Regions from separate parts of the Paenibacillus sp. ov031 genome, predicted to be linked through region 1. Evidence: predicted binding sites of a transcription regulator. Region 1 holds the regulator's gene; the other holds the start of a gene.
What was found. The regulator Rex, encoded in region 1, represses fermentation and respiration genes when NADH is low (regulators of the CRP and FNR family bind a similar motif). The targets are predictions, from matches to a motif close to TTGTGAAATATTTCACAA.
Positions count from the first base shown of each region.

Region 2: a site for Rex is predicted at 3,384-3,401, ahead of BUA17_RS08690 (cytochrome ubiquinol oxidase subunit I). Genes of this name have one in related genera too.

Region 1 is NZ_FRDO01000001.1:2,370,626-2,375,583, forward strand. Features, by position in the region: gene BUA17_RS10120 (cell wall elongation regulator TseB-like domain-containing protein) at 1-271, opposite strand, end outside; gene BUA17_RS10125 (amidohydrolase) at 313-1,617, opposite strand; gene BUA17_RS10130 (redox-sensing transcriptional repressor Rex) at 1,604-2,257, opposite strand; gene dinG (ATP-dependent DNA helicase DinG) at 2,484-4,958, opposite strand, start outside.
Region 2 is NZ_FRDO01000001.1:2,056,462-2,061,419, forward strand. Features, by position in the region: gene cydD (thiol reductant ABC exporter subunit CydD) at 1-778, opposite strand, end outside; gene BUA17_RS08685 (cytochrome d ubiquinol oxidase subunit II) at 843-1,856, opposite strand; gene BUA17_RS08690 (cytochrome ubiquinol oxidase subunit I) at 1,853-3,217, opposite strand; gene BUA17_RS08695 (TlpA family protein disulfide reductase) at 3,801-4,367, opposite strand; gene ccmA (heme ABC exporter ATP-binding protein CcmA) at 4,385-4,958, opposite strand, start outside.

The DNA of each region.
Region 1 (4,958 bases):
CAAACTTGATCCACACCATGACATCCTGGTTATCCTTATTTTTGCCGATCAGGGTCCAGTATATGTTGTCTCCGCCGTCTTTCTGCCCCCAGACATACTTACGCAGCTCTTCGTGGGACGTAATCCCCAGCTGTTCCTGGGCCGCCTGTATGGCCAACGCCTCTTCCTTGCGCTGATCCTGGGTAACATAGACATAATAACGCTGAAGTCCAAACAGAATCAGAACCAGGAGCAGCAGCGAAATCCATATCCACTTCTTTTTTTTCTTCAAAAGCCGAACTTCCTTTCCCTATGACGATGCTGTCCTTGTAATTAACGGGCAAGCAAACTGTCAAATGCCAGCTGAGACTCACGCAGAATGCGCTCTTCATCCATCGTAAGACATTCGCCATGTTTAACCACTTGTTTACCATCCACCCACACATGCTCCACATCTTTGGCCGAAGCCGAGTAGACCGTATGGGAAATCAGATCCGTATGCGGATAGAAATGGGCCTGTTCGATGTTCAACGCGATGAAGTCAGCCTTCATGCCAACTTGCAGAGCGCCTGTATTGTTCAGGAATATGGATTTAGCACCATACGAAGTTCCAAGCAGAAGCGCTTCCCCTGCCGGCACTGCAGTAGGGTCACCGGACACACCTTTGTGAATCAACGCAGCCAATCTCATCTCTTCAAACATATCCAGGTTATTGTTACTGGCTGGTCCGTCTGTTCCCAGAGACACAGTCACGCCTGCTTTCAACAGATCAGGCACACGTGCAACACCCGAAGCCAATTTCAGGTTACTACCTGGATTGTGGGAAACTGCTACATCATTCTTTGCGAGAATCTCGATCTCTTCATCATTCAGATGTACCGCATGTGCAACCAGAGATGGACGGGAGAAAAATCCTAGCTTCTCCAGATGTGCGACCGGACGCAGTCCGTAATCAGCCACGTTTTGCTCCACTTCTCGAAGCGTTTCAGACATATGCGTATGCAAAGGCAGATTCAGGTCATGAGCAACCTGTACCAGCTTCTCTATGTAATCCGGAGGGCAAGTGTAAGGGGAGTGTGGAGAGATTACGGTTGTAATTCTTCCGTCTGCTTGTCCATTCCATTGACGGGCAAATGCTGCGGACTCTTCGAGCTTGCGCAGTTGTTCTTCTTCTGAGCAAAGTCCGATTACCCCACGTGCCAGAGCAGCCCGAACGCCGGATTGTTCCACCACTTTCGCAACCTGATCCATATGATCATACATATCTAGGAACGCTGTTGTTCCGCCTTTTAACATTTCAAGCACGGATAGCGATGTGCCCCAATACACGTCTTCAGACGTCATTTTAGCTTCCATTGGCCACATTTTCTCCTGTAACCATACTTGTAACGCCAGATCGTCTCCGTGGCCTCTTAGAAGCGACATGGCCGCGTGACCATGCGTATTGATCAGACCCGGCAAGAAGAACAGTCCTTTTCCGTCCACCTTTGTCAGGCTTTCGTCTCCTTGCGGCAATGTCTCACCAATATGCACAATCTTGTCATTCTCAACAACCATAAAACCTTGAACCACGTTCCAATTCGTACCTTCACTCACGGCAAATTTGCCGTTGTGAATTACCCATCTATTTGTCGTCATCTTCCTCGTCGTCCTTTCCATTCTCCAAGTAATAAGCCAGGCTAAGTAGATCCGTCGTAAAATCAGCATGATGAATGCGAATATGCGGCGGGGTCTTCAGGATCGTTGGCGCAAAGTTCAGAATCGCTTCAATTCCTGACTCAATCAGCTGATCTGCAACATTTTGAGCTTCCGTATCCGGAACCGTGATAATACCTATACGAATGTTATCTTTTTTGACCGAATCCGTTAATTCATTCATCGGTTGTACCGTCAAACTGTTGATTTGACTCCCAATTTTCGGACCGTAGGCATCAAATACAGCGACGATCTTCATGTTGTCTTTGAGATAGGCATTGTAATTGGACAAGGCATGTCCCAAATTACCTGCTCCGACAAGAGCTACATTGATCTGCTGGTCTATTTTTAAAATATGGCGGATTTTCTCAATGAGATATGAAACGTCATATCCAATCCCTTTACGACCAAAGTCACCAAAGTAAGCCAAGTCTTTACGAATCTGGGCCGGATTCAAATCCAACCTCAGTCCAAGTTCTTGTGAAGAGACCGTATTGACTTCGCGCTGATGCAGTTCATTCAAATAACGCAAGTAAACAGGTAATCTACGCACCACGGCTTCCGAAATTTTATCTGATTTCATTCATTGCTCCCCCTTACCAAGGCCACGATAGATAGATGAAAAGATGAGCACCCTGTCTAAAACGATGCAAAATGATTACTGAATTAAACAGGATGCTCCTTGTTATATAATGGATAATTGCTTTAATCGCTTTACTCGCATATCCATGAAACGAATACATGATATTACTCAATTTTACCGCCAATCACTGGCGTCTTGCAATAATGGAAGCTACAGAGCGTATCTGTTATTGTTGCTCTTCGGTTGGTCTCTCGAGCCATTCCGAAATGCGTGGAACCATCTGCTCTGTAAGCATGTGCTCCATTTTGGGACCAGGTAATGAATATAAAAAGTACTTGCCATAATACGCTTCAATAACGCGTGTATCGTATACAATCACAATGCCTCTGTCTTTGCCTGTACGAACCAGTCTGCCAAATCCCTGTTTGAAACGGATGACGGCTTGTGGCACGGATAGCTTCATAAACGGGTTTTTCTTTTGCTGCTGCAAAAGCTCGCTCTTCGCTTCCACTAATGGATGATTCGGTGGCTGGAACGGCAGTCTGACAATTGCAAGACAGGTCAGAGCCTCTCCTGGAATGTCCACGCCTTCCCAGAAGCTGCTTGTGCCAAGTAGCACCGTTGCTTTAGTATCTTGGAACCGACGTGTAAGCTTGGAACGGCTGCCGCTGTCCACCCCTTGCCCAAGCAAAGAGATATCGTTGCCTGACAAGGCCTCCTTAAGCGGGTCATAGACCTGTCGCAGCATGCGGTAGGAGGTGAACAACACCATCATGCGTCCACGAGTCGCAATAGCCGTTTCCGCAAGCGAGTGCACGAGCATATCCACAAAGTGGGCATCGCCTACACTGCCCTTCACGCTTGGGAAATCACGCGGAATGACGAGCAGCGCCTGTTCTCGATAATTGAACGGTGACGGCAGCATCGACGTTAACAGACGGTTATTGTCGGCAGCTTCCTGCAAACCCAGCTGTTCGATCATGAATTGAAATGACTTGTCAACGGAAAGCGTAGCCGATGTAAGCACAACGCTTTTCTTTTTATCAAAGAACATATCCTTCAATTGAGCACTGACATCGACAGGAACAGCATAGAGTTGCAGTGATTTACTGCGGAACTGGCCGCTGGCCTCCATCCAGTACACGGTATTGGCATCATCCATCCGCATGAAGAAACGCAGATTATCCTTAATCGTTGCCAAATCCTTGAGCAGACCTGAGATATCCGTAATCAGACTATCGGACTGATAATCGTCCTGATCTTCTTTCACTTCAAGCAGCAGCTTGTCGCCTTTACGAATCAAATCGCCTAGGGTGACATAAATTTGGTTTTCAGCGTCCTGCAATTCCTGCCATTTGGCTGGTTTTTGCGAATGCTTCAGTCTAAGTGAGAATTGTCCTGTCTCGCCTGGAGAAGCATCGCTGCGTTCAGGCAGCAGTCCGAACAATGCATCGCTTAGTCGATCCCACATCTCTTTAACTTCGACAGCAAGCGGGAACATCTGATCAATCATGGAGCCCCACTGTACCGAATTTTCATGACCCGACAATTGAGAACGCAGCATAGGCAGTTGGCCATTTCGGCTATCTTTAAATAGTCGGGTCAGTGTATGAACCAACGTGAAATATTTCATATGAAGACCAAGGTGCTTACCTGCTACGTCCTCCAGATGATGTGCTTCATCAATGACGAGACTTTCGTAGGCTGGCAGCAGCTGATGTGCTGCTTTGACATCCGTAAACAATTTCGAATGATTCGTAATGACGATATCGGAAAGCCCGGCTTCATGTTTGGCCCGGTGATAGAAACATTTGCGGAACCAAGGACAGGAACGTCCAAGACAGGACTCAGACTCACTTTGTACCGTCTCCCAGAAGTCTCCTCCGCGCCCGCTTAGATTAAGCTCCTCGTCGTCTCCAGTCTCCGTCTGAGTAAGCCAGACAATCATCTGAGCCGCTGTAAAATAATCCTCTTTCGGTGTAGCAAATTCACGTTTATTGATTTTATGCTCAAACTTACGCAGACACAGATAGTGCCCACGTCCTTTGAACACCGCTGCCTTGAACGGGAACGGAACCACTTGGGTCAACATAGGAATATCCCGCTCTCTCAATTGCTCCTGCAGGTTGATGGTATGTGTGCTGACCATCACTTTCTGTTCCTGTTTTACACTTTCATAGATGGCAGGCAGCAAATAACCAAGTGATTTGCCCGTACCTGTCCCAGCTTCGATTAAGAGATGTTTCTCCTCATCCAAAGCTTGTCGTACACTGCTGAACATTTGAGTTTGCGCCTCACGCTCCTCATAATGGTCCAGCGTCTCCTTCAGGTTATCTCTAACCTGATCCATAAACTGCTCAAAACTCACGCCTTCCAGCGGATTACCCTCTCGCTCATCTCGTGGTGAGCCTATATCGGTCCAGTCACTCACGTTCAGGGCAAGCTGGCGGTAATACGTATGACCATCCAGATCCTGAATAGGCTCTGCTTCCTTCTCAGAACGCATTCCATCGAAGAACCAACCCAAGTCACTGTCTTCCGGTGCAAACAGGTCACTGAGGCGCTGAATCGTGATCAGAGGCAATGCACGCAGCTCATCGAGACACTTCAGTAATACAAAAGCTGTTGCAAGAGCATCACTGTCTGCCTGATGAGGACGGTCATGCTGAAATCCGAATTCCGAAGACACATAACCGAGTTG
Region 2 (4,958 bases), 310 kb from region 1:
CGACGATACCGATGCTTAGCATTACAATCGATTCCAGCATGAACGTATTGGTAAACGCAATCCGCAAAATGCCCATCGTGGCATCGCGGTACCCCAGGCTGGTGCGTTCAATCTCCTGCTGCTGACGGTGAGCCCGTCCAAATATTTTCAACGAAACCAGCCCTTGAAGAGAGTCCAGGAACGTACCGGAAAACTCGGCCAGCTGCGCATATTTCTCCTCTGATTTGTTCTTCGTCTTCAGTCCCACCAAAATCATGAACAAGGGGATAAACGGGGCCGTAAACAGCATAATGAAGCCTGAATTGGCATGCTGCATAAACGTTACCACCAAAATCAGAATCGGAATGATGGCAGCCTCCATCATACGCGGCATATACAGACTGAAATAACTGTCAGCCTCATCCACAGCATCCAGAGCAACACTGACCTTTCCGCCTGTTTGTCCACGAAGGGTTGATGGCATCGACGCATGGGTCAAATTTTTCAGCACGGCTGCCCGCATATTCGTCTTGGCACTGGAAGCCATATGCAAACCAACTTTTCCGTTCCCATAAGACAGCCCTGTACGTACGACCATGACAGCCAGGAGTATCCCGAGCAGCATGACGACCGACGAAAGGGAAGCCTTCTCCACGAAAATCCGTTGTACTGCTTCAGCAAGCAGCGCAGCCTGACTTACAATCGCTGCACCCAGCGCAAGTGAAATCACTGCAAGGAGCACGAGTCGTTTTCGTTGCCCAGACATTTGTTGAGAGATCAGGCTTGTTTTCCTCTTCATGTAAGCTCTCCTCCTTTCTATGAACCTGTGAGATTACTCCCATACATCGCATAATGAATTCAATTTATTTTTTTCCCTTTACATAATCCGCATCAAACAGAAACAGTTTGAAAACCAGAATCAAGGAAGGAATCAACATACACATGCCACCGATAAACACAACCACCAGTGCGAAGCCCATCGCTGGTGAGGTTACACTGTTTTGAATTGTAATGAACGGATCAAGGATATAAGGATATTGACCAATTCCGTAAGCGAAAAAGGCACAGAAAAATTGCAGCATGATACATATAAACGCTAATCCGTAGCGGCGTCCGTTATAGATCAGCCACATCGCAATCATGAAGAATGCAACGGAAAGTGCAAGCAACCACCATAAATCCATCATATTTTGAAAATGTCGCTCATTGTGCTGTCCCAAATAAATAAATGCAGTCAGTGCGATGATAATCGTCGGTGTGCTCCAGAACAGGGCATAGGTCCGTACCAGCTTCAATGCAGAGTGATCCTCTGCCCGCGATGCATAAAAGGCTAGAAATGAGCTGCTAATGAACAATACGGACACAATCGCCAGTCCAACAATGCTCCATGATAGCGGATTGGTAAACAGCGTCCAGTAATCCAGAGAAACCGTCGAACCCTGCTTCACGATAAAACCACCTTCAGACAGCGTTAGCGCCACTGATAGCGAAGCTGGAATCAGCAATCCCGAAGCTCCATATAGAAACAGATACACGATGTTATTTTTGGAACCATAGTTCTCAAAGGCATAAAACGACCCACGAATGGCGAGCAAAATGACCGCAATGCTTCCCGGTACGAGCAGCGCTGATCCGTAATAATAAGCCGTGTCGGGAAAGAATCCAACAATGCCAATGTAGAAAAAGACAAAAAATACATTCGTAATCTCCCATACCGGTGATAAATAACGGGAGATCAGACGATTAATCAGGTGATCCTGTTTCGTCAAGCGTGCATAAAAGGCAAAGAAACCCGCCCCGAAATCAATGGAGGCAACAATTAAATAGCCATACAAGAACAGCCAGAGTACCGAAATGCCAATCAGTTCGTAACTCATGTACGCTCACCCTTTTCTGTAGACGGATTGCGCTTCTCCTTCATCCATTTCTCCATCTCGACTTCTGCCGGATTATTGTTGAACAAACGTCTTAGTACGAGAACACACATGACTCCCAGAACGATGTAGAGAAGCAGGAAGAAGAAAAAGATCATTCTGATGCTGGGTGATGAAGTGGCTGCTTCCTCCACACGCATATATCCTCGGATAATCCACGGCTGTCGTCCCAGTTCAGCATAGAACCAGCCCAGCTCAACTCCGAGAAAAGCCATCGGTGCGCCTAGCGCTATGATCCCAAGCAGCCACTTATTCAGCTCATTGCGCTTTTTCCAGAATACAAACAGGAAATACAGAACTGAAATAGCCAGCAGCGTAAATCCGATTCCGGCCATTAAATCAAACAGGTAGTGAACGAGCAGCGGCGGCCATTCGTCCTTCGGAAACTCCTCCAGTCCGGTTACCTCTGCATTAAAGTCACTAAAGGCCAGGAAGCTGAGCAGTTTCGGCAGGTGAAGAGCTCCTATAATTTCATGCTCTGCATTCAGCCATCCCAATAAAATCAAATCTGCGCCACTTTCTGTCTCAAAATGCCATTCTGCCGCTGCAAGTTTCTCCGGCTGATGCTCGGCCAAAAACTTGGCGGACACATCTCCCGCTAACGTGTTCAGTAAGCCGAACAGCAGAACCACCGCCATCATGAGATTCAAGGCTTTTTTGTGGTATGCAGATGCCCCTTTTCTCAGCAGCGAGAAGGCTGCAATTCCGGCTAACAGGGCAGCTCCTGTCAAATATGCTGAGCTTAATACATGAAACACCTTGGAGAACGTCGCCGTATTCAGCATCGCCTCCACTGGGTTAACCGCTGTGAATTGGCCTGCTTCCATGACAAAGCCTCCAGGCTGGTTCATGAAGCCGTTCACCGTCGTAATAAACACAGCCGACATACCTGCACCGGTGACGATTGGAATCGTCAGCAGCCAGTGAATGTACGGATTTTTGAATCGATCCCAGGTATACAAATAAATGCCCAGGAAAATGGCTTCAAAAAAGAACGCAAACACTTCCATGAATAGTGGGAGTGCAATGACATTGCCTGCCAGTTTCATAAAATTCGGCCACACCAGGGCCAGTTGCAGTGAAATCGCTGTACCGGTCACCACACCAACCGCCACAGAAATGACAAACCCTCTTGACCACCTCTTCGCCATCAGTGTGTAATGGGGGTCCTTCTTGCGAATCCCCATGAATTCTGCAATTGCGATCATTAGAGGTATACCGACGCCAAGTGTCGCAAAAATAGCGTGGAAGCCCAGCGTCATACCTGTCACCAGCTTGCTCCACATCACCGTATCGATTGCCATTGTTTACTGCCTCCTTTCAAACTCTGTTCGATTTTCGTACTGATTTGAATCTTTTAATTATTAGGTCAGTCAGCCCTTGGACTGCGTTCTTTATCAGGTTGATAGAAGCCCCACTAGACTGGTTCAGAGTTTATCTACAAACCGTTCCTCCATCGTTGTATGTACAAAGAGAATTTTTTCACAAAGTAAGTGACGAAGGAGCTTTACCACACCGTCATTGTGCATTGCTACACATAGTTATTGGACTGAGCATGGGTTGGCGAGCTGTGTTTTACCTGATACTGAAGGGCCAAAGTACTTAACAGGACCTAATAGTTAAAATTATTATATCTTTGTGAATTAGCAATTCAATCACTGACACGTCTTCGTCCCTAAATGTTCAAGAAAGGATCAACTCTTTCTGACAACTCGGTGAAAAGCATAAAAAGCACCCAAAGGGGCTATTGATTCATTAGGCACAACCGTGGTATTGCGATTTTCAATTCTACTATGCTTGCAAGATGTTCGGGAAAAATAAAACAAAAGAAGCCGCTCGTATAGTGAGCGACTTCTCGACTTTTTTTGTTCATAAGTCTGCAAAGCTTCAATTCCGTTGCTGTACGGTCTCCTCCAGCCATTGCTGCAAAGGAATATCCTTAGTCAACTCACCGAGCAAAATGTGACTGAATATACCTTCCTGATCTATGATCATGGTCGCTGGCAACCCGGTGATACGATACAGACCGGAGACCTTTCCGGTCACATCAATGATAACAGGGAAATCGAATTGCTGTTTCTCCATAAATTCACGAATGGTGCCCTTCGCTTCCCCCACGTTGACAAACAGAGCCTCTACATCGTTTTGATACGTCTGAGCAATCTGCTTAATCATTGGCATTTCCCTCACACAGGGCGTACACCATGAAGCCCAGAAGTTAATCATGACGACTTTGCCCCGATAATCGGAGAGCTTCACCTGTTCTCCGTCTGAATTAACCGCAGTGAATTCAGGAGCAGTTGCACCGGCTTCAATGGCACCGGTTATTTTGGGCTCAGATGATGAAGTCCCCTGATAAATTGCCCACGCAGCGACCAGCACAGCAGCCATTCCAATCAGGATGGTAAACAAACGTATCATTTTCAAACTCATTTTCGCACTATTTTTTTTCAATAAGTTCACCTTCATTTTTAGCCAAGACTATGATGAAATGCAGCATGAAGCGACCCGAACTGTTGACGAAAGTCCTCAGTAGAGCCATCTCCCACATTACGTCCTTGGTTCATAAAAACAATGTGATCGGCAACATCATCTGCGATCTCAAGCTGGTGGGTGGAGAACACAACCATATGCCCTTCCTCCTTGATCTGTTTTATCAGATTTGCAAACTCCTGCATCCAGAAGGGGTCCAGTCCATTCGTCGGCTCATCCATGATCAGCAGCGGAGGCTTGGACAGCAGAGCCTGGGCAAATAACACACGCTGCCGCATACCTTTGGAAAAGGTCGTGACCCGTTTCTTTTTTTGATCGGCCAAGCCTACCATGGTTAGCACTTCCGTTACTCGCGCTTTAGGCACTTTCCTTAACGCCGCCCAGAACTGGAGCGCCTCCTCTGCCGTCAAACCCTGGTTGAAATGATAATCATCCGGCATATATCCGATCTGTTCCGAATATCGCTTTCGTTCTTTGGACCAGCGCATATTGTTTACAATGATTTCACCCGAGGTAGGTTGAAGAATACCTGCAAGCATACGCAGAACGGTG